Regions from separate parts of the Jeotgalibaca sp. PTS2502 genome, predicted to be linked through region 2. Evidence: a T-box and tRNA genes for the amino acid it is inferred to sense, from the RefSeq annotation. Region 2 holds a T-box; the other regions hold tRNA genes.
What was found. A T-box is a leader RNA that pairs with one kind of tRNA and senses whether it is charged. The one in region 2 lies ahead of BW721_RS04780 (valine--tRNA ligase), so its partner is inferred to be a tRNA-Val.
Positions count from the first base shown of each region.

Region 1: it encodes a tRNA-Val, which carries the amino acid that the T-box ahead of BW721_RS04780 (valine--tRNA ligase) is inferred to sense. The anticodon was not compared.
Region 3: it encodes a tRNA-Val, which carries the amino acid that the T-box ahead of BW721_RS04780 (valine--tRNA ligase) is inferred to sense. The anticodon was not compared.

Region 1 covers NZ_CP019433.1:1,745,041-1,751,853, reverse strand. Annotated here, with positions in the region: gene BW721_RS08765 (PLP-dependent transferase) at 1-763, opposite strand, end outside; gene BW721_RS08760 (MalY/PatB family protein) at 760-1,956, opposite strand; T-box leader at 2,019-2,251, opposite strand; tRNA gene BW721_RS08755 (tRNA-Leu) at 2,563-2,646, opposite strand; tRNA gene BW721_RS08750 (tRNA-Cys) at 2,681-2,751, opposite strand; tRNA gene BW721_RS08745 (tRNA-Gln) at 2,758-2,829, opposite strand; tRNA gene BW721_RS08740 (tRNA-His) at 2,840-2,912, opposite strand; tRNA gene BW721_RS08735 (tRNA-Trp) at 2,925-2,995, opposite strand; tRNA gene BW721_RS08730 (tRNA-Tyr) at 3,012-3,092, opposite strand; tRNA gene BW721_RS08725 (tRNA-Phe) at 3,094-3,169, opposite strand; tRNA gene BW721_RS08720 (tRNA-Asp) at 3,212-3,284, opposite strand; tRNA gene BW721_RS08715 (tRNA-Val) at 3,287-3,359, opposite strand; tRNA gene BW721_RS08710 (tRNA-Glu) at 3,406-3,477, opposite strand; tRNA gene BW721_RS08705 (tRNA-Ile) at 3,493-3,566, opposite strand; tRNA gene BW721_RS08700 (tRNA-Gly) at 3,579-3,649, opposite strand; tRNA gene BW721_RS08695 (tRNA-Asp) at 3,651-3,726, opposite strand; tRNA gene BW721_RS08690 (tRNA-Met) at 3,739-3,811, opposite strand; tRNA gene BW721_RS08685 (tRNA-Ser) at 3,847-3,936, opposite strand; tRNA gene BW721_RS08680 (tRNA-Glu) at 3,978-4,049, opposite strand; tRNA gene BW721_RS08675 (tRNA-Ser) at 4,065-4,154, opposite strand; tRNA gene BW721_RS08670 (tRNA-Ile) at 4,194-4,267, opposite strand; tRNA gene BW721_RS08665 (tRNA-Met) at 4,310-4,383, opposite strand; tRNA gene BW721_RS08660 (tRNA-Pro) at 4,396-4,469, opposite strand; tRNA gene BW721_RS08655 (tRNA-Arg) at 4,479-4,552, opposite strand; tRNA gene BW721_RS08650 (tRNA-Leu) at 4,563-4,648, opposite strand; tRNA gene BW721_RS08645 (tRNA-Gly) at 4,687-4,758, opposite strand; tRNA gene BW721_RS08640 (tRNA-Thr) at 4,766-4,838, opposite strand; tRNA gene BW721_RS08635 (tRNA-Leu) at 4,851-4,932, opposite strand; tRNA gene BW721_RS08630 (tRNA-Lys) at 4,963-5,035, opposite strand; tRNA gene BW721_RS08625 (tRNA-Val) at 5,089-5,161, opposite strand; rRNA gene rrf (5S ribosomal RNA) at 5,269-5,384, opposite strand; rRNA gene BW721_RS08615 (23S ribosomal RNA) at 5,540-6,813, opposite strand, start outside.
Region 2 covers NZ_CP019433.1:981,132-987,944, reverse strand. Annotated here, with positions in the region: gene BW721_RS04800 (septation ring formation regulator EzrA) at 60-1,778, shown strand; gene BW721_RS04795 (cysteine desulfurase family protein) at 1,871-3,010, shown strand; gene thiI (tRNA uracil 4-sulfurtransferase ThiI) at 3,021-4,238, shown strand; gene tpx (thiol peroxidase) at 4,309-4,800, shown strand; T-box leader at 4,843-5,071, shown strand; gene BW721_RS04780 (valine--tRNA ligase) at 5,116-6,813, shown strand, end outside.
Region 3 covers NZ_CP019433.1:489,146-495,958, reverse strand. Annotated here, with positions in the region: gene BW721_RS02505 (hypothetical protein) at 1-188, shown strand, start outside; tRNA gene BW721_RS02500 (tRNA-Glu) at 299-370, opposite strand; tRNA gene BW721_RS02495 (tRNA-Gly) at 382-452, opposite strand; tRNA gene BW721_RS02490 (tRNA-Phe) at 462-534, opposite strand; tRNA gene BW721_RS02485 (tRNA-Met) at 574-646, opposite strand; tRNA gene BW721_RS02480 (tRNA-Ser) at 684-773, opposite strand; tRNA gene BW721_RS02475 (tRNA-Glu) at 839-910, opposite strand; tRNA gene BW721_RS02470 (tRNA-Ser) at 926-1,015, opposite strand; tRNA gene BW721_RS02465 (tRNA-Ile) at 1,026-1,099, opposite strand; tRNA gene BW721_RS02460 (tRNA-Gly) at 1,110-1,180, opposite strand; tRNA gene BW721_RS02455 (tRNA-Asp) at 1,182-1,257, opposite strand; tRNA gene BW721_RS02450 (tRNA-Ala) at 1,289-1,361, opposite strand; tRNA gene BW721_RS02445 (tRNA-Pro) at 1,380-1,453, opposite strand; tRNA gene BW721_RS02440 (tRNA-Arg) at 1,462-1,535, opposite strand; tRNA gene BW721_RS02435 (tRNA-Gly) at 1,551-1,622, opposite strand; tRNA gene BW721_RS02430 (tRNA-Thr) at 1,630-1,702, opposite strand; tRNA gene BW721_RS02425 (tRNA-Lys) at 1,761-1,833, opposite strand; tRNA gene BW721_RS02420 (tRNA-Val) at 1,886-1,958, opposite strand; rRNA gene rrf (5S ribosomal RNA) at 1,971-2,086, opposite strand; rRNA gene BW721_RS02410 (23S ribosomal RNA) at 2,241-5,156, opposite strand; rRNA gene BW721_RS02405 (16S ribosomal RNA) at 5,367-6,813, opposite strand, start outside.

The DNA.
Region 1 (6,813 bases), 760 kb from region 2:
CATTCTTTTCTTGTTTATCTAAACGAAGCGGCAACGTTTTTAAACTTCTAATAAAGAGCCAACAATCAAACGCCGATAAAGTTGGACCAGTTGTATTCGCTAACCATTTCAACTTTTCACCTATTTGCGAATCACTAGTCACAACAACGCCTGCTAAAACATCGTTATGACCTGTTAGATACTTGGTTCCAGAATGAACAACAATATCTGCACCTAGCTCTAATGGCCGTTGCCGCAATGGCGTTAAGAAGGTATTATCAACGATTACACGAGCACCTAATGCCTTCGCTTGTTCGCTGAGTGAAACTAGGTCAATTTCTTGCATAAGTGGATTAGTGGGTGACTCTACGAATACGGCAGTGGTTTGCTGGTTTAACTGCTGAGTAAATTCTTCTTCCGTCGCAAAATAAGAGAAGCTCGCTATACCTTTAGCTTCTAATTCATTAAAGTAGCGGAAGCTGCCCCCATATAAGTCTCGCGATACTAAAAAATGACTCCCTACATCAAATAACTGAAAAACAAGTTGGATCGCACTCATACCTGAACTTGTCGCAACAGCAGCACTACCACCTTCTAAAGTCGCTAGTCCTTCTTCTAAAATATCCCGTGTTGGATTGCAAGTACGGCTATAGTCATAACCTGTACTTTGTCCTAAGCCAGGATGGGCAAAGGTTGAAGACAAATGAATAGGCGGGCTGATTGCTCCTGTTGCAGGATCCGAATGGTTGCCTAGTTGGGCTAGAAAAGTATTAAAGTGACTCATTTATTTTCCTCCTTAAAGGTCCTAATAGCGTTTGTAAGTTGTTCTAATGCAAGTGTGATTCTATCTGGTGTTGTAGCTAGATTAAGACGTATAAAGCCTAAATAGTCTTCAGAGAACCATTCGCCATAATCAACTGCTAGCTTTGCTTTTTCTTGAACAATATCTTTAACTTTATCTTTAGGAATAATGGCTCGTAAATCAATCCAAAGTAAGTACGTTCCTTCTAAATCAGATACAATAAGCTGTGGAAACTCAGCTAATGCTTCTCGGACTAACAAATCGTTCGAGCGAATGACCGTTAGCAATGAATCAAACCACTCCTCACCACCGCGATAAGCAGCCTCACCTGCCACTTGACCTAATAAATTAACCTCAGTTTGCTGATAACGAATCATTTTTTGATCAAATTGTTCTCTTAGTTCTTGATCTGGAATAATGATATGAGAGTGAAGCAAAGATGCTAAATTAAAACTTTTAGATGGCGCGTTACAAACAATTAAACGATTGTGAAATCGCTCCTCCTCAATAGACAATACCGATTTAAAAGGATGAGCAGAAAGTTCAAAGTCTTGGTGAATTTCATCTGCAATTACAATCACATCATAACGTTCGCACAAAGTTAACATACCTTCAAGCTCTGATTCTTTCCAAATGCGACCAACAGGATTATGAGGCGAACACAATATAAATAATTTCGGTTGTTCCTTCTTTAGTACTTCTTCTAAAGCAGTTAAATCGACGCTGTAAGCCCCGTTATCATTTATCAAAGGTGATAATACCAATTTCCGATTAGTATCTTTTACAGCATTAAAAAAGGGGTAATAAACAGGCGGCTGGATTAACACACCATCCCCTTCATTAGAAAAACACTGGATTAAATGATAGAGTGATTGAACAACCCCATTTGAATAACGTAACCATTCTTCTTGTAAGTTGATATTATGCCTTTTTTTTTGCCAATTTGAAAAAGCTAAAAAATAGGCTTTATGAGGTAAAGAATAACCAAAAACACCATGACTCACCCGTTCAAACAATTCCTGAACGACTACTTCAGGCGCCTGAAATTCCATATCAGCTACCCAAAGTGGTAGTAACTCCGCATTACCAAACCGTTTATCCAATGCATCCCATTTTAATGACTGGGTATGACGTCTTTCTTTTTGATACCGTTCAATGAAACTGTTGATTGTCATTCATCCGACCTCCTATTTTTAGAAAATAAAAAATCCGTCCCTTTGTCCTACTAATCGTAAGACAAAGGGACGGATTGATTCCGTGTTACCACCCTAATTTATGTTAGTTAGAAAACCCAACACCTCTAAAGCTCCTATGAAGCTTGGCAATATAACGGTTGCTACCGTCTAAAAAGCGTTAACCTTTCAGAAACTCAGAGTTCATCTTCACTCACTTCATCAGTCCTCTTTTTCACCATGCAGAGGTCTCTAATAACTGATTATGATAAGCTACTCTTCTCTTCTTCGTTTAAATGAATTTTAAATGAGATAATGATGAAATTATAATGACAATAACAAAAAATGTCAATAGTCATTTTAAATAAGAAAAGCGGACAAGTCCGCCTTGGCCTATGAAAAAATAGGAAATTTGACCCTGAATTGTCAGGAGACTTCACGCTTCAGCGGGTTAGTCGAATGATATGCGTTAGCGAGCAGCGAAGCGCGCAATGGGGAAAATTTATCTTTTTTTCACTAGGTCAGGACTTGGGAGCTAGACAGTGATGGCTGAACTTATAATCCCCTAGTCTACAAAAAAAGCTCAGCTATCAGCTGAGCTTCAACGTATACCGGCGGCCGGGGTCGAACCGGCACGCCCTCGCGGGCACTGGATTTTGAGTCCAGCGCGTCTGCCTATTCCGCCACGCCGGCAAATTATTATGCAAGTTTTCATCCCTTTTGGGAAAGGCGGTAACCGGATTTGAACCGGTGATGAAGGTTTTGCAGACCTCTGCCTTACCACTTGGCTATACCGCCGAAAGACTGGGGTAGCTGGATTCGAACCAACGAGTGACGGAGTCAAAGTCCGTTGCCTTACCGCTTGGCTATACCCCATTAATAAAAGGGCGACTGATGGGAATCGAACCCACGAATGCCGGCGCCACAAGCCGGTGCGTTAACCACTTCGCCACAATCGCCATAATCCAAAACAGGGGTAGCAGGAATTGAACCCACACCAACGGTTTTGGAGACCGTTGTTCTACCTTTAAACTATACCCCTAAGGACTTAAAAAAAATGGAGGGGGGCAGATTCGAACTGCCGAACCCGAAGGAGCGGATTTACAGTCCGCCGCGTTTAGCCACTTCGCTACCCCTCCATGGTGGCTTGGGACGGAATCGAACCGCCGACACCTTGAGCTTCAATCAAGTGCTCTACCAACTGAGCTACCAAGCCATTAAGAAGTAATACTTTATTTAATTAATACAACTGTATTAACGGTTCCGACGGGATTTGAACCCGCGATCTCCTGCGTGACAGGCAGGCATGTTAACCCCTACACCACGGAACCAATGGAGGTTAACGGGATCGAACCGCTGACATCCTGCTTGTAAGGCAGACGCTCTCCCAGCTGAGCTAAACCTCCATGATATAAAACATACAGTTTATAAATCATCAATTAAATGACGATATGACCCGTACGGGATTCGAACCCGTGTTACCGCCGTGAAAGGGCGGTGTCTTAACCGCTTGACCAACGGGCCAGTTAAAAATAAAAATGGGCCTAAATGGACTCGAACCATCGACCTCACGCTTATCAGGCGTGCGCTCTAACCAGCTGAGCTATAGGCCCATAAAATAAAAAAGCGGGTGAGGAGAATCGAACTCCCGACAACAGCTTGGAAGGCTGTGGTTTTACCACTAAACTACACCCGCGTGGCGGTTCCGACGGGATTTGAACCCGCGATCTCCTGCGTGACAGGCAGGCATGTTAACCCCTACACCACGGAACCATTTTAAAAAAATTGCGGGGGCAGGACTTGAACCTGCGACCTTCGGGTTATGAGCCCGACGAGCTGCCAACTGCTCCACCCCGCGATAATATTAATAGATAACTTTTAAAAAAGTTATAAAGGAGGATAAGGGATTCGAACCCTTGCACGCTTTTACACGCCTGACGGTTTTCAAGACCGTTCCCTTCAGCCGGACTTGGGTAATCCTCCGAGATGTTAATGATATTTAATTTATCATAAAAATATGATAATGACCCGTACGGGATTCGAACCCGTGTTACCGCCGTGAAAGGGCGGTGTCTTAACCGCTTGACCAACGGGCCTTGTTCTTTTAAAAACGGAGAAGGAGGGATTTGAACCCTCGCGCCGGTATGATCCGACCTACACCCTTAGCAGGGGCGCCTCTTCAGCCACTTGAGTACTTCCCCAATCAAAGATAGCTTATGCTGCAAGTAATTTTGCTGCAATGGACCTTGCAGGACTCGAACCTGCGACCGGACGGTTATGAGCCGTCTGCTCTAACCAACTGAGCTAAAGGTCCAGGCTCTTAATGTGACCTTTTCTGAACGTCCATTTTTAAAAATAGCGGCGGAGGGGATCGAACCCCCGACCTCCCGGGTATGAACCGGACGCTCTAGCCAGCTGAGCTACACCGCCAAAAATATTAAATCGGGAAGACAGGATTCGAACCTGCGACCCCTTGGTCCCAAACCAAGTGCTCTACCAAGCTGAGCTACTTCCCGTAATTTAAATGCACCCAGCAGGAGTCGAACCTGCAACCGCCTGATTCGTAGTCAGGTACTCTATCCAATTGAGCTATGGGTGCATATTAAAAATGCCGAGGATCGGGGTCGAACCGATACGGTGAGAACTCACCGCAGGATTTTAAGTCCTGTGCGTCTGCCAATTCCGCCACCCCGGCATTACAATATTATGAAACTTTAAGGATATGATCCTTAAAGCGGAAGACGGGGTTCGAACCCGCGACCCCCACCTTGGCAAGGTGGTGTTCTACCACTGAACTACTTCCGCAAAAAGATGCCGGCTAAAGGACTTGAACCCTCGACCCTCTGATTACAAATCAGATGCTCTACCAACTGAGCTAAGCCGGCAAATTTTTAAAATGCGGGTGAAGGGACTTGAACCCCCACGCCTTGCGGCGCTAGATCCTAAATCTAGTGCGTCTGCCAATTCCGCCACACCCGCGCATCTTTTTATGCAATTGATAAAAAGAAATGAGTCATGCAGGGCTCGAACCTGCGACCCTCTGATTAAAAGTCAGATGCTCTACCAACTGAGCTAATGACTCAACTAAAGAGTTGAATTGTGAGTATTACTCACTTTGTCATATTACTATGACTATGGAGGTTAACGGGATCGAACCGCTGACATCCTGCTTGTAAGGCAGACGCTCTCCCAGCTGAGCTAAACCTCCGAAAATGTAAATATTATGTAAAGAACAGTTCTTGAACATAATACAATATTTTTTGCTAATCTGCAAGTTATTTTCTTTTGAAAACTTGTTTTTTAAAGAAAATATATGCGCGGCAGCGTCCTACTCTCACAAAGGGAAACCCTTCACTACAATCGGCGCTAAGAAGCTTAACTTCTGTGTTCGGGATGGGAACAGGTGTGACCTTCTTGCCATCGCCACCGCACATATTGTCATGGCTGTTGCTGCTTTAGCAGTTTTCAGACATGATACACTTGGGCTATGCCCACAGTGTTTTTTCTGAGGTTGTTCCCTCAAAACTGAATAGTTAACACGAAACCCTTGGTTTGAAACTCATTTTACGTCATTACCGTCTTATTATTGGTTAAGTCCTCGACCGATTAGTACTAGTCCGCTCCATACATCGCTGCACTTCCACTTCTAGCCTATCTACCTGATCGTCTCTCAGGGGTCTTACTCATTTAAAATGATGGGAAATCTCATCTTGAGGGGGGCTTCACGCTTAGATGCTTTCAGCGTTTATCCCGTCCACACATAGCTACCCAGCAATGCCCTTGGCAGAACAACTGGTACACCAGCGGTGTGTCCATCCCGGTCCTCTCGTACTAAGGACAGCTCCTCTCAAATTTCCAACGCCCGCGACGGATAGGGACCGAACTGTCTCACGACGTTCTGAACCCAGCTCGCGTGCCGCTTTAATGGGCGAACAGCCCAACCCTTGGGACCGACTACAGCCCCAGGATGCGACGAGCCGACATCGAGGTGCCAAACCTCCCCGTCGATGTGAACTCTTGGGGGAGATAAGCCTGTTATCCCCAGGGTAGCTTTTATCCGTTGAGCGATGGCCCTTCCATGCGGAACCACCGGATCACTAAGCCCGACTTTCGTCCCTGCTCGACTTGTAGGTCTCGCAGTCAAGCTCCCTTCTGCCTTTGCACTCTACGAATGATTTCCAACCATTCTGAGGGAACCTTTGGGCGCCTCCGTTACATTTTAGGAGGCGACCGCCCCAGTCAAACTGCCCGACTGACACTGTCTCCCCACCCGATAAGGGTGGCGGGTTAGAGTGGTCCTGCTACAAGGGTAGTATCCCAATGGCGCCTCCATCGAGACTAGCGTCCCGACTTCAATGGCTCCTACCTATCCTGTACATGTAGCAGAAACAATCAATATCAACCTGCAGTAAAGCTCCATGGGGTCTTTCCGTCCTGTCGCGGGTAACCAGCATCTTCACTGGTACTATAATTTCACCGAGTCTCTCGTTGAGACAGTGCCCAAATCGTTACGCCTTTCGTGCGGGTCAGAACTTACCTGACAAGGAATTTCGCTACCTTAGGACCGTTATAGTTACGGCCGCCGTTTACTGGGGCTTCAATTCAAAGCTTCGCCGAAGCTAACCTCTCCTCTTAACCTTCCAGCACCGGGCAGGCGTCAGCCCCTATACGTCATCTTTCGATTTTGCAGAGACCTGTGTTTTTGATAAACAGTCGCTTGGGCCTATTCACTGCGGCTGACCTTGCGGTCAGCACCCCTTCTCCCGAAGTTACGGGGTCATTTTGCCGAGTTCCTTAACGAGAGTTCGCTCGCTCACCTTAGGATGCTCTCCTCGACTACCTGTGTCGGTTTGCGGTACG
Region 2 (6,813 bases):
TTGATATCGTGGCCTCTTTTACAAAAAGGGCATCAGTTGAATAGACGGAGGATTCTTAAATGAACTTACTTTATTGGTTAGCAGGTATATTCATCATTGTCTTGATTGGATATGGCGTTGTATATTATTTAAATCGAAAAGAAGCAAATCGCATAAAAGAGCTAGACGAGAAGAAATATAAAATGATGGCAATACCAGTTGCTGACAATTTATATACATTAAAACACCTTAACTTAACAGGACAAACGAAACGAACTTATGAAAATTGGCAAGCAACTTGGCAAACGGTCACTCGTTTCCAATTTCCTGAAATTGAAGCAACCCTTTTAAGTGCAGAACAAAGCATTCAGCAAATGAATTTTGTTAAAGCTAAAAAAACAATTGATGGGGCAGAAAAACTGCTTGATGAAACGAATAGTAGCGTTGAGAAAATCAATAAAGCTTTGGAAGAGTTGTTAGAAAGTGCTCAAAAAAATCGTAAAGAATTAGAAGACGTTCAAGAACGCTACAATGTGATTCGTAAACAATTATTAGCACATAGTTTTACTTTTGGTCCTTCTTTAGAAACATTAGAGAAAAACATCAACTATATGGAACTTGATTTCACTAAGTTTAATTCTCTAACAAACGAAGGCGATCATATGGAAGCTAAAGAAATTCTAGTTCGTATTTCTCAAGACTTAACTTTGATGGAAGGTCTAATTGAAACGATTCCGGAATTAAATAAGACAATTAATGAAGAGTATGAAGAGCAAATTAAAGATCTACAAGAAGGGTATCAACGACTAATCAACGATAACTATGTCTTTGACAAAGTTGATATACCAGAAAAGATTAAAGATATTGAAGCCGTTATTAAAGAAATCAGAGATTCTATTAAACTTGCTGATGTGAACGAAGCCCAAAAGAAAATGGACAAAGTTGAGCGCCAGGTTGATGACACTTACGCTATCATGGAAAAAGAAATGGAAGCAAAGGAGTTTGTTGACCGCCATCAGACAAATTTGTCTCGCAAAATGGATCACGTTATACAAAGTAATCGTTATGTTCTTTTGGAGATTGATCGTGTGTCTCAGAACTTCTTCTTAAACCAAAATGAGCTTGCACGTTCGCAAGATTTTGAAACACAGCTATTAAAAGAAAATGAAGCATTACGCCATTATGAAAAAGTGTTAGCAGAGCATGAAATAGCTTATAGCTCAGTAAAAAGTTACTTTGAAAAGTTAAACCAAAAATTAAATGAAATCGATAAAGAACAATCTGATTTAGTTGCTAAACTAAGCAACTTGCGCAATCGTGAAAAAGAAGCTAAAGATGCTATCGATTTGTTTGAGATGGATATGCGTAACATGAAACGTACATTGGAAAAACAACATTTGCCTGGTCTACCTAAAGTTTACTTAGATTTATTCTTTGCTGTTTCGGATCGTATTGAAGATGTTTCAGCAAAATTAAACAGAGTTAAAATTGATGTCGATGAGATTGAATCGCTTGTTAAAATGTGTGAAGAAGATATTGAGATGCTTGAAAATCGTACACAAGATATTTTGGATAATGCCAACTTAACGGAGTATGCGATTCAATACGCAAACCGTTATCGTCATTCTAATCCAGAAGTAGAGCATGCGATTTCAGAAGCACTCGGTTTATTCAAAGAAGACTATGAGTTTGAAAAATCTTTAGCAGTGATGACAGATATTCTTAACCGTGTTGAACCCGGTTCTGCAAAACGAGTAGAAAATAACTACTTGGAAGATAAATCACGTAAATCTTTTTAATTGAATCATGATGTAGTTTATAAAAAGCTGAGACGTAGATTTCTACCTATGTCTCAGCTTTAGCTTTGTTTTAAAAAAGGAAGAGTGAAAAAATGATATATTTTGACAATAGTGCCACTACGCAACTATATCCCCAAGTACTGGATACAGTTGTAAAGGTTAGCCAACAGGTTTATGGTAACCCGTCCAGTTTGCATAAGTTAGGAACGGTTGCTGACCGTTTGCTACAACAGTCTCGCCAACAAGTAGCAGATTTATTACAGGTATCACCTCAAGAAATAGTCTTTACGAGTGGTGGTACAGAAGGCGACAACTGGGTTGTAAAAGGTACTGCTATTGAAAAGAAAGCATTCGGTCGTCATATTATTACAACAACGATAGAACATCCCGCTGTATCGAAATCAATGCAACAACTGGAGCAGTTGGGATTCGATGTCACTTATTTAGAAGTTGATGAACGCGGACTTATTTCAGTAGCAGATTTGAAAGATGCAATTCGAGAAGATACGATCTTAGTTTCTATTATTGCTGTTAATAACGAAGTGGGCGCTGTTCAACCGATTCAAGAAATTGGTGATGTATTAGTAGATTATCCAACTATTCATTTCCATATAGATGCCGTTCAAGCAGTTACCGAATTTGATCATTTAATTCCCCATCCAAGGGTCGATTTTTTAGTGTTGTCTGCTCATAAATTTCATGGACCTAGAGGGGTAGGTATTGTTTATAAGAAACAAGGTAGAAGACTAGCACCCTTGCTAACAGGAGGTGGCCAAGAATCCGGCCAACGAAGCACCACTGAAAATATAGCGGGTATTGCTGCAACCGCTAAGGCGTTGAGAATGACCTTAGAAATAAGAGAAGCGACTAAACAGAATGAAGGTCAGATAAAAGACCACATTCGTCAATTTTTATCTTCTTACGATAATGTGCAAATCTATAGTCAAGAAGATGGAGCGGCTCACATCCTTTGTTTTGCTTTGCAGGATGTAAGAGGAGAAGTCATGGTTCATGCATTGGAAGAGGAAAATATTATTATATCTACGACAAGTGCTTGTTCAAGTAAAAAGGGTGAATTACCTGCAACCCTAGAGGCCATGCACGTGCCTGCAAAATGGTCCAAATGTGCGGTACGTTTAAGCTTTGGTGAAGGAAATACACTTGCAGAAGCCAATCAGTTTATTCAAGTCTTTAAACAACTACACGAAAAATTCAAAGTCATTCAAAAATAGAGAGGGTCATATTATGGAAACACGTATTCAAGTTCGCTTTGGTGAACTTTCAACAAAAGGACGTAACAAAAAACGATTTATTCAAAAACTAGCTCAAAATATTCGCGGAGCAATGCCAGAATATGATCAGATTAAGGTGAAATACGATCATGATTTTATTTTTATTGATCTAAATGGTGCTGATGAAGCAGGTGTCAAAGAAAAATTAAAAGATGTCTTTGGTATCCAAAGTTTCTCACCCATCTATATTATTGAGCGTGATTTGGAACTTGCTAAATCAGTTATTATCGATCTAGTGAAAGAAATGGAGCCAAGCGGCAAGACCTTTAAAATTGCTACACGCCGTGCTGATCACAGCTATGAACATGACACTAATTGGTTGAATGCAGAACTAGGTGCAGTTGTTCTAGACGCTATTCCTGACATTGCCGTAGAAGTTAAAAAGCCAGATATACGCGTTCGAGTTGACGTGAAAAAAGAGCACTTTTTTATTTCAACGAAGACTTACCAAGGAGCAGGTGGTTTGCCTGTTGGAACAAGTGGTCGCGGAGTCGTGATGTTATCGGGTGGGATTGACTCGCCAGTAGCAGCTTACCTAGCTTTAAAGCGTGGTGTTGAAATTGAAGCTGTTCATTTCCACAGCCCACCTTATACAAGCCCACAAGCTTTACAAAAAGCGAAAGACTTAACAGCTAAAGTCACTCGTTTTGGAGGTAGCATTCAATTTATTGAAGTGCCATTTACTGAAATTCAAGAAGCAATTAAAGAACATGTTCCAGAAGGTTATCTGATGACCGTAACCCGTCGAATGATGTTACGTTTAACCGATGCTATTCGTGAGAAACGAAACGCCTTAGCTATTTTTAATGGTGAGAGTTTAGGTCAAGTGGCGTCACAAACGATGGAAAGTATGACTGCTATTAATGATGTCACTAACACGCCAATTATTCGTCCTGTTGCAACTATGGACAAACAAGAGATTATTGAGATTTCTCAACAGATTGATACTTTTGATTTATCCATCCAGCCGTTTGAGGATTGTTGCACCATATTTGCACCGACTGCACCCAAAACAAAACCGAGACTGGAAAAAGCCCGTTACTATGAAAGCCGTCTTGATGTAGAAGGGTTAATTGATCGTGCGATGGCGAATCTTGTCATTACACACATTAAGCCTGACTATCCAACAGACGTTCAAGAGGAGCTTGATTTTTCAGATTTGTTGTAAAAAGAGAAATAGCTTCTTTTTCTAAGTGGAATTGGTATAATAGACCTATTGATAAAAGGGGGGAAGTATAATGGAAATTACATTTAAAGGTACAACTGTTCAACTAGAAGGTTCTGAATTAAAAGTAGGCGACCAAGCACCTGCATTTGCTTTAGAAAATTTAGCTGGTAAACAAATCACAACGGATAGTCTAAAAGGAAAAGTAACCATTATTAGTGTTTTCCCAAAAATTAACACACGCGTTTGTGACCAACAAACACGTCGTTTTAACGAAATGGCATCGACAATTGAAGGCGTACGTTTAATTTCGATTTCAAAAAATGATAAAGATGAACTAAGCGACTGGTGTGCAGCTGAAGGCTTAGACATGGAGATGCTTGTTGATGATGGTTCATTCGGTAAAGCATTCGGTGTTTACATGCCAGAAATTGATTTATTAGCACGTAGTGTCTTTGTATTAGACGAGACAGGTCTACTTGGCTATAAGGAAATTTTACCTGAAGCAGGCGGACCAGAACCAAACTATGAAGCAGCAGTAGAAGCTGCAAAAGATTTAGTTTAAATATTGAGATTTTGATGAACTGATGATAAACTAAATAAGAATAATGATGCGTTGACTAGGGAAGAGTAAACGACTTGTCACTACTTAGAGAGAAAAGCATTTGCTGAAAGCTTTTTTAGGACATGAGTTGAAGGTAGCCTTGCGAGCAAATAGAATGATGACCCTAAACGGTTGCCATAAACTATTCGGAGATATCTCCGTTACAAAAAATGAGAAGCAGGCTTATTCAGTCTGTAAACTTAGGTGGTACCGCGATAAAATCGTCCTACATATATGATGTAGGGCGTTTTTTAATTTAGAAAGGAAGAGTAAATGATGACAATTGAGCAATCAATGCCAACTAAATATCAACCAACTACGGTTGAGGAAGGAAAATACAAAAATTGGGTAGAAAAGAAACGATTTAAACCAAATGGAAATAGAGAGGCGAAGCCATATTCTATCGTTATCCCACCTCCAAACGTAACAGGTAAATTGCATTTAGGCCACGCTTGGGATGTGACCTTACAGGATATGCTCATCCGTATGAAACGGATGCAAGGCTATGATACCTTATGGTTACCAGGAATGGACCACGCTGGTATTGCCACTCAAGCTAAAGTAGAAGCAAAGTTAGCAGAAGATGGTATCTCTCGGCACGACTTAGGGCGTGAAGCCTTTGTTAATAAAGTATGGGAGTGGAAAGAAGACTATGCTGGTTTTATCCGAGACCAATGGGAAAAGATGGGTATTTCAGTTGATTATGACCGTGAACGATTTACACTGGATGATGGTTTATCAGATGCTGTACGTAAAGTATTTGTGACTTTATATGAAAAAGGACTCATTTACCGTGGTGCATACTTGATTAACTGGGATCCTAAAGCTCAAACAGCATTATCTGATATTGAAGTGATCCATAAGGATGTGAATGGTGCGTTCTACCATTTCCGTTACCCATTAACAGACGGTTCAGGCTTTGTTGAATTAGCAACAACTCGTCCTGAAACCATGCTAGGGGATACAGCAGTTGCTGTTCATCCAGAAGATGAACGTTACGCTCACTTGATTGGAAAAACAATTACATTGCCATTAATGAACCGTGAAATTCCAATTATTGCAGATGATTACGTTGATAAAGACTTTGGAACTGGTGTCGTAAAAATTACACCTGCCCATGACCCTAATGACTTTGAAGTTGGTTTACGCCATAACTTGCCACAAATCAATGTGATGAACAACGATGCAACTATGAATGCTGAAGCTGGAAAATACGAAGGTATGGATCGCTTCCAAGCACGTAAAGCAGTTGTTAACGACATGGAAGCAGAAGGCTACCTTGTTAAAATCGAAGAGATGGTTCACTCTGTTGGTCACTCTGAACGAACAGATGTTGTTGTAGAACCATTAATCTCAACACAATGGTTTGTTAAAATGGCTCCATTAGCAGAAAAATCAATTCAAAATCAAAGTACCGATGAAAAAGTAACATTCTTCCCAGAGCGGTTTGAAGCGACTTTTACCCGTTGGATGGCTAACATTCATGATTGGGTTATTTCTCGTCAATTATGGTGGGGACATCGTATCCCAGCATGGTATCATAAAGAAACAGGTGAGATGTATGTTGGTATGGAAGCACCAGCAGATGTTGAAAACTGGGAACAAGATACTGACGTTTTAGATACATGGTTCAGTTCAGCTCTATGGCCATTTTCAACAATGGGCTGGCCAGATGAAGAATCAGAAGACTTTAAACGTTATTTCCCAACCAGTACATTAGTAACGGGTTATGATATTATTTCTTTCTGGGTAAGTCGAATGATTTTCCAATCGCTTGAATTTACAGAAAAACGTCCATTTGAAAATGTTTTGATTCATGGTTTAATCCGTGATGAGCAAGGCCGTAAAATGAGTAAATCACTCGGTAATGGAATCGACCCTATGGAAGTGATTGACCAATACGGGGCCGATGCATTGAGATGGTTCTTAGCAAATGGATCGTCACCAGGACAAGATGTTCGTTTTAGCTATGAA
Region 3 (6,813 bases), 490 kb from region 2:
CAGTAGTCGTCCTTTTAATTAATAAAGTATCCATTTATATCGTTGTTATATTTGGATTTTTTCTTATAGCAACACTCTGCCCCCTATGTTTAACTCAGATTAGACAGCAGCTCAATAAGACGAACTATATTTCTCTCGTCATTTTTTTCATTATACTTATTTATAGTTTTATCTTACCGGTTTTTTAAACACACACTTCCCTTAAAAAGGAAGTGTGTGTTTTTTTAGAGTTAGAAACAATAAAAAAGCTATCTATCTTCCTTATTTGGGAAGATAGATAGCTTAAAGGGTCTTAAGATGACCCGTACGGGATTCGAACCCGTGTTACCGCCGTGAAAGGGCGGTGTCTTAACCGCTTGACCAACGGGCCCTTTTCTTTTAAGCGGGTGAGGAGAATCGAACTCCCGACAACAGCTTGGAAGGCTGTAGTTTTACCACTAAACTACACCCGCAAATAAAAATGGCTTGGGACGGAATCGAACCGCCGACACCTTGAGCTTCAATCAAGTGCTCTACCAACTGAGCTACCAAGCCTTACTATTTAAAATAGTGATCATAACAAATGTTATAATATTGCGGGGGCAGGACTTGAACCTGCGACCTTCGGGTTATGAGCCCGACGAGCTGCCAACTGCTCCACCCCGCGATAGTAAAATAATAGATAACTTTTAGAAAAGTTATAAAGGAGGATAAGGGATTCGAACCCTTGCACGCTTTTACACGCCTGACGGTTTTCAAGACCGTTCCCTTCAGCCGGACTTGGGTAATCCTCCGAGATAAAATAATAATATGCTATTTTTAATATCTAGTCAATTACTAAGACTTAACTAGACAAAAATGACCCGTACGGGATTCGAACCCGTGTTACCGCCGTGAAAGGGCGGTGTCTTAACCGCTTGACCAACGGGCCTTGTTCTTTTAAAAACGGAGAAGGAGGGATTTGAACCCTCGCGCCGGTATGATCCGACCTACACCCTTAGCAGGGGCGCCTCTTCAGCCACTTGAGTACTTCCCCATTAAAAATATGGGCCTAAATGGACTCGAACCATCGACCTCACGCTTATCAGGCGTGCGCTCTAACCAGCTGAGCTATAGGCCCTACTTCCAAAAGCGGGTGAGGAGAATCGAACTCCCGACAACAGCTTGGAAGGCTGTAGTTTTACCACTAAACTACACCCGCATGGCGGTTCCGACGGGATTTGAACCCGCGATCTCCTGCGTGACAGGCAGGCATGTTAACCCCTACACCACGGAACCGTAAACCTTTTAACCATAATTCATTATGGAATGGAGACTAGCGGGATCGAACCGCTGACCTCCTGCGTGCAAGGCAGGCGCTCTCCCAGCTGAGCTAAGCCCCCATAATGCTTAAAATAAAATCGGGAAGACAGGATTCGAACCTGCGACCCCTTGGTCCCAAACCAAGTGCTCTACCAAGCTGAGCTACTTCCCGTAATTTTATGCACCCAGCAGGAGTCGAACCTGCAACCGCCTGATTCGTAGTCAGGTACTCTATCCAATTGAGCTATGGGTGCTTATCAAAAAATAAAAGCGGAAGACGGGGTTCGAACCCGCGACCCCCACCTTGGCAAGGTGATGTTCTACCACTGAACTACTTCCGCAAAAAAATGCCGGCTAAAGGACTTGAACCCTCGACCCTCTGATTACAAATCAGATGCTCTACCAACTGAGCTAAGCCGGCAATATAAATAGTATTATGAAAATAATAACCCTTTTATTTCATTTTTTAAAACAAAAAATGAGTCATGCAGGGCTCGAACCTGCGACCCTCTGATTAAAAGTCAGATGCTCTACCAACTGAGCTAATGACTCAACAATACGTTGATATGTAAGTATGACTAATTTTGTCATATTGCTATGACTATGGAGGTTAACGGGATCGAACCGCTGACATCCTGCTTGTAAGGCAGACGCTCTCCCAGCTGAGCTAAACCTCCAACATAAAAAATGCGCGGCAGCGTCCTACTCTCACAAAGGGAAACCCTTCACTACAATCGGCGCTAAGAAGCTTAACTTCTGTGTTCGGGATGGGAACAGGTGTGACCTTCTTGCCATCGCCACCGCACATATTGTCATGGCTGTTGCTGCTTTAGCAGTTTACAGACATGATACACTTGGGCTATGCCCACAGTGTTTCTTTGAGGTTGTTCCCTCAAAACTGAATAGTTAACATGAAACCCTTGGTTTAAAACCTATTTTACTTGATTACCGTTTTATTATTGGTTAAGTCCTCGACCGATTAGTACTAGTCCGCTCCATACATCGCTGCACTTCCACTTCTAGCCTATCTACCTGATCGTCTCTCAGGGGTCTTACTCATTTAAAATGATGGGAAATCTCATCTTGAGGGGGGCTTCACGCTTAGATGCTTTCAGCGTTTATCCCGTCCACACATAGCTACCCAGCAATGCCCTTGGCAGAACAACTGGTACACCAGCGGTGTGTCCATCCCGGTCCTCTCGTACTAAGGACAGCTCCTCTCAAATTTCCAACGCCCGCGACGGATAGGGACCGAACTGTCTCACGACGTTCTGAACCCAGCTCGCGTGCCGCTTTAATGGGCGAACAGCCCAACCCTTGGGACCGACTACAGCCCCAGGATGCGACGAGCCGACATCGAGGTGCCAAACCTCCCCGTCGATGTGAACTCTTGGGGGAGATAAGCCTGTTATCCCCAGGGTAGCTTTTATCCGTTGAGCGATGGCCCTTCCATGCGGAACCACCGGATCACTAAGCCCGACTTTCGTCCCTGCTCGACTTGTAGGTCTCGCAGTCAAGCTCCCTTCTGCCTTTGCACTCTACGAATGATTTCCAACCATTCTGAGGGAACCTTTGGGCGCCTCCGTTACATTTTAGGAGGCGACCGCCCCAGTCAAACTGCCCGACTGACACTGTCTCCCCACCCGATAAGGGTGGCGGGTTAGAGTGGTCCTGCTACAAGGGTAGTATCCCAATGGCGCCTCCATCGAGACTAGCGTCCCGACTTCAATGGCTCCTACCTATCCTGTACATGTAGCAGAAACAATCAATATCAACCTGCAGTAAAGCTCCATGGGGTCTTTCCGTCCTGTCGCGGGTAACCAGCATCTTCACTGGTACTATAATTTCACCGAGTCTCTCGTTGAGACAGTGCCCAAATCGTTACGCCTTTCGTGCGGGTCAGAACTTACCTGACAAGGAATTTCGCTACCTTAGGACCGTTATAGTTACGGCCGCCGTTTACTGGGGCTTCAATTCAAAGCTTCGCCGAAGCTAACCTCTCCTCTTAACCTTCCAGCACCGGGCAGGCGTCAGCCCCTATACGTCATCTTTCGATTTTGCAGAGACCTGTGTTTTTGATAAACAGTCGCTTGGGCCTATTCACTGCGGCTGACCTTGCGGTCAGCACCCCTTCTCCCGAAGTTACGGGGTCATTTTGCCGAGTTCCTTAACGAGAGTTCGCTCGCTCACCTTAGGATGCTCTCCTCGACTACCTGTGTCGGTTTGCGGTACGGGCAGTTGGTTTCTAACTAGAAGCTTTTCTTGGCAGTGTGACATCAGGAACTTCGGTACTTAAATTTCCCTCCCCATCACAACTTGTCCGTATAGTAGAAAGCATTTGACTCTCTACAAGACTTGTTGCTTGGACGTGCTCTTCCAATCGCACGCATTTCCTTAGCCTCCTGCGTCCCTCCATCGTTCAAACAAAAACAACTGGTACAGGAATATCAACCTGTTGTCCATCGCCTACGCCTATCGGCCTCGGCTTAGGTCCCGACTAACCCTGGGAGGACGAGCCTTCCCCAGGAAACCTTAGTCATACGGTGGACGGGATTCTCACCCGTCTTTCGCTACTCATACCGGCATTCTCACTTCTAAGCGCTCCACCAGTCCTCACGGTCTAGCTTCAATGCCCTTAGAACGCTCTCCTACCACTCAACCTAATGGTTGAATCCACAGCTTCGGTGATCTGTTTAGCCCCGGTAAATTTTCGGCGCAGGGTCACTCGACTAGTGAGCTATTACGCACTCTTTGAATGATGGCTGCTTCTAAGCCAACATCCTAGTTGTCTGTGCAACCCCACATCCTTTTCCACTTAACAGATACTTTGGGACCTTAGCTGGTGGGCTGGGTTGTTTCCCTTTCGACTACGGATCTTATCACTCGCAGTCTGACTCCCGGACTTGAATCCATGGCATTCGGAGTTTATCTGAATTCGGTAACCCGAGAAGGGCCCCTAGTCCAAACAGTGCTCTACCTCCACGATTCGTTTATCCGAGGCTAGCCCTAAAGCTATTTCGGAGAGAACCAGCTATCTCCAGGTTCGATTGGAATTTCTCCGCTACCCACACCTCATCCCCGCACTTTTCAACGTGCGTGGGTTCGGTCCTCCAGTGCGTATTACCGCACCTTCAACCTGGACATGGGTAGGTCACCTGGTTTCGGGTCTACGACCACATACTCATTCGCCCTATTCAGACTCGCTTTCGCTGCGGCTCCGTCTTTTCAACTTAACCTCGCATGGGATCGTAACTCGCCGGTCCATTCTACAAAAGGTACGCCATCACCCATTAACGGGCTCTGACTACTTGTAAGCACACGGTTTCAGGTACTATTTCACTCCCCTTCCGGGGTGCTTTTCACCTTTCCCTCACGGTACTGGTTCACTATCGGTCACTAGGGAGTATTTAGCCTTGGGAGATGGTCCTCCCGGATTCCGACGGAATTTCTCGTGTTCCGCCGTACTCAGGATACTGGTAGAGCTGCGTTAGATTTCGCATACGGGGCTTTTACCCTGTTTCGCGTGGCTTTCCAGCCAGCTTCTGCTATCCATTGCAGTCTCACGTCCCAGTCCTACAACCCCAAAGAGCAAGCTCTTTGGTTTGGGCTTTTCCCGTTTCGCTCGCCGCTACTCAGGGAATCGAATTTTCTTTCTCTTCCTGCAGGTAATGAGATGTTTCAGTTCCCTGCGTGTACCTCAAACACGCTATGTATTCACGTGTTTGTAATATCCTATCAAAGATATTGGGTTTCCCCATTCGGAAATCTCCGGATCATAGCTTACTTACAGCTCCCCGGAGCATATCGGAGTTAGTCCCGTCCTTCATCGGCTCCTAGTGCCTAGGCATCCACCGTGCGCCCTTATTCACTTAACCTATGGTCAAGTTTCAGCCATTGCTGGCCTTTACTATCAAACTGTTTTCGTTAAAAAACTGTTCAACGTGTAACGCGGTAAAATGTTTTGGTTTCTTACTTTATATTTCATGTTATACTATTCAGTTTTCAAGGAACAATGCGTTTGAGAGTTAACCTCTCAAAACTGAACAAGAATGTGAACATCGGCAGGTTCCATATAATTTCCTTAGAAAGGAGGTGATCCAGCCGCACCTTCCGATACGGCTACCTTGTTACGACTTCACCCCAATCATCTATCCCACCTTAGGCGGCTGGCTCCCATAAGGGTTACCCCACCGACTTCGGGTGTTACAAACTCTCGTGGTGTGACGGGCGGTGTGTACAAGACCCGGGAACGTATTCACCGCGGCGTGCTGATCCGCGATTACTAGCGATTCCGGCTTCATGCAGGCGAGTTGCAGCCTGCAATCCGAACTGAGAATGGCTTTAAGAGATTCGCTTGCCCTCGCGGGTTTGCTGCTCGTTGTACCATCCATTGTAGCACGTGTGTAGCCCAGGTCATAAGGGGCATGATGATTTGACGTCATCCCCACCTTCCTCCGGTTTGTCACCGGCAGTCTTATTAGAGTGCCCAACTGAATGCTGGCAACTAACAATAGGGGTTGCGCTCGTTGCGGGACTTAACCCAACATCTCACGACACGAGCTGACGACAACCATGCACCACCTGTCACCTTGTCCCCGAAGGGAACGTCCTATCTCTAGGAGTGTCAAGGGATGTCAAGACCTGGTAAGGTTCTTCGCGTTGCTTCGAATTAAACCACATGCTCCACCGCTTGTGCGGGTCCCCGTCAATTCCTTTGAGTTTCAGCCTTGCGGCCGTACTCCCCAGGCGGAGTGCTTAATGCGTTAACTGCAGCACTGAAGGGTGGAAACCCTCCAACACTTAGCACTCATCGTTTACGGCGTGGACTACCAGGGTATCTAATCCTGTTTGCTCCCCACGCTTTCGAGCCTCAGCGTCAATTACAGACCAGAGAGTCGCCTTCGCCACTGGTGTTCCTCCATATATCTACGCATTTCACCGCTACACATGGAATTCCACTCTCCTCTTCTGCATTCAAGTTCCCCAGTTTCCAATGACCTTCCACGGTTGAGCCGTGGGCTTTCACATCAGACTTAAGGAACCGCCTGCGCTCGCTTTACGCCCAATAAATCCGGACAACGCTTGCCACCTACGTATTACCGCGGCTGCTGGCACGTAGTTAGCCGTGGCTTTCTGGTTGGGTACCGTCAAGGTAAGAGCAGTTACTCTCCTACTTGTTCTTCTCCAACAACAGAGTTTTACGATCCGAAAACCTTCTTCACTCACGCGGCGTTGCTCCGTCAGACTTTCGTCCATTGCGGAAGATTCCCTACTGCTGCCTCCCGTAGGAGTTTGGGCCGTGTCTCAGTCCCAATGTGGCCGATCACCCTCTCAGGTCGGCTACGCATCATCGTCTTGGTAGGCCGTTACCCTACCAACTAACTAATGCGCCGCGGGTCCATCTCCAAGTGACAGCACAAAGGCCGTCTTTCCTTCGGCTTCCATGTGGAAGCTGAAACTATGCGGTATTAGCACCCGTTTCCGGATGTTATCCCCCTCTTGAAGGTAGGTTACCCACGTGTTACTCACCCG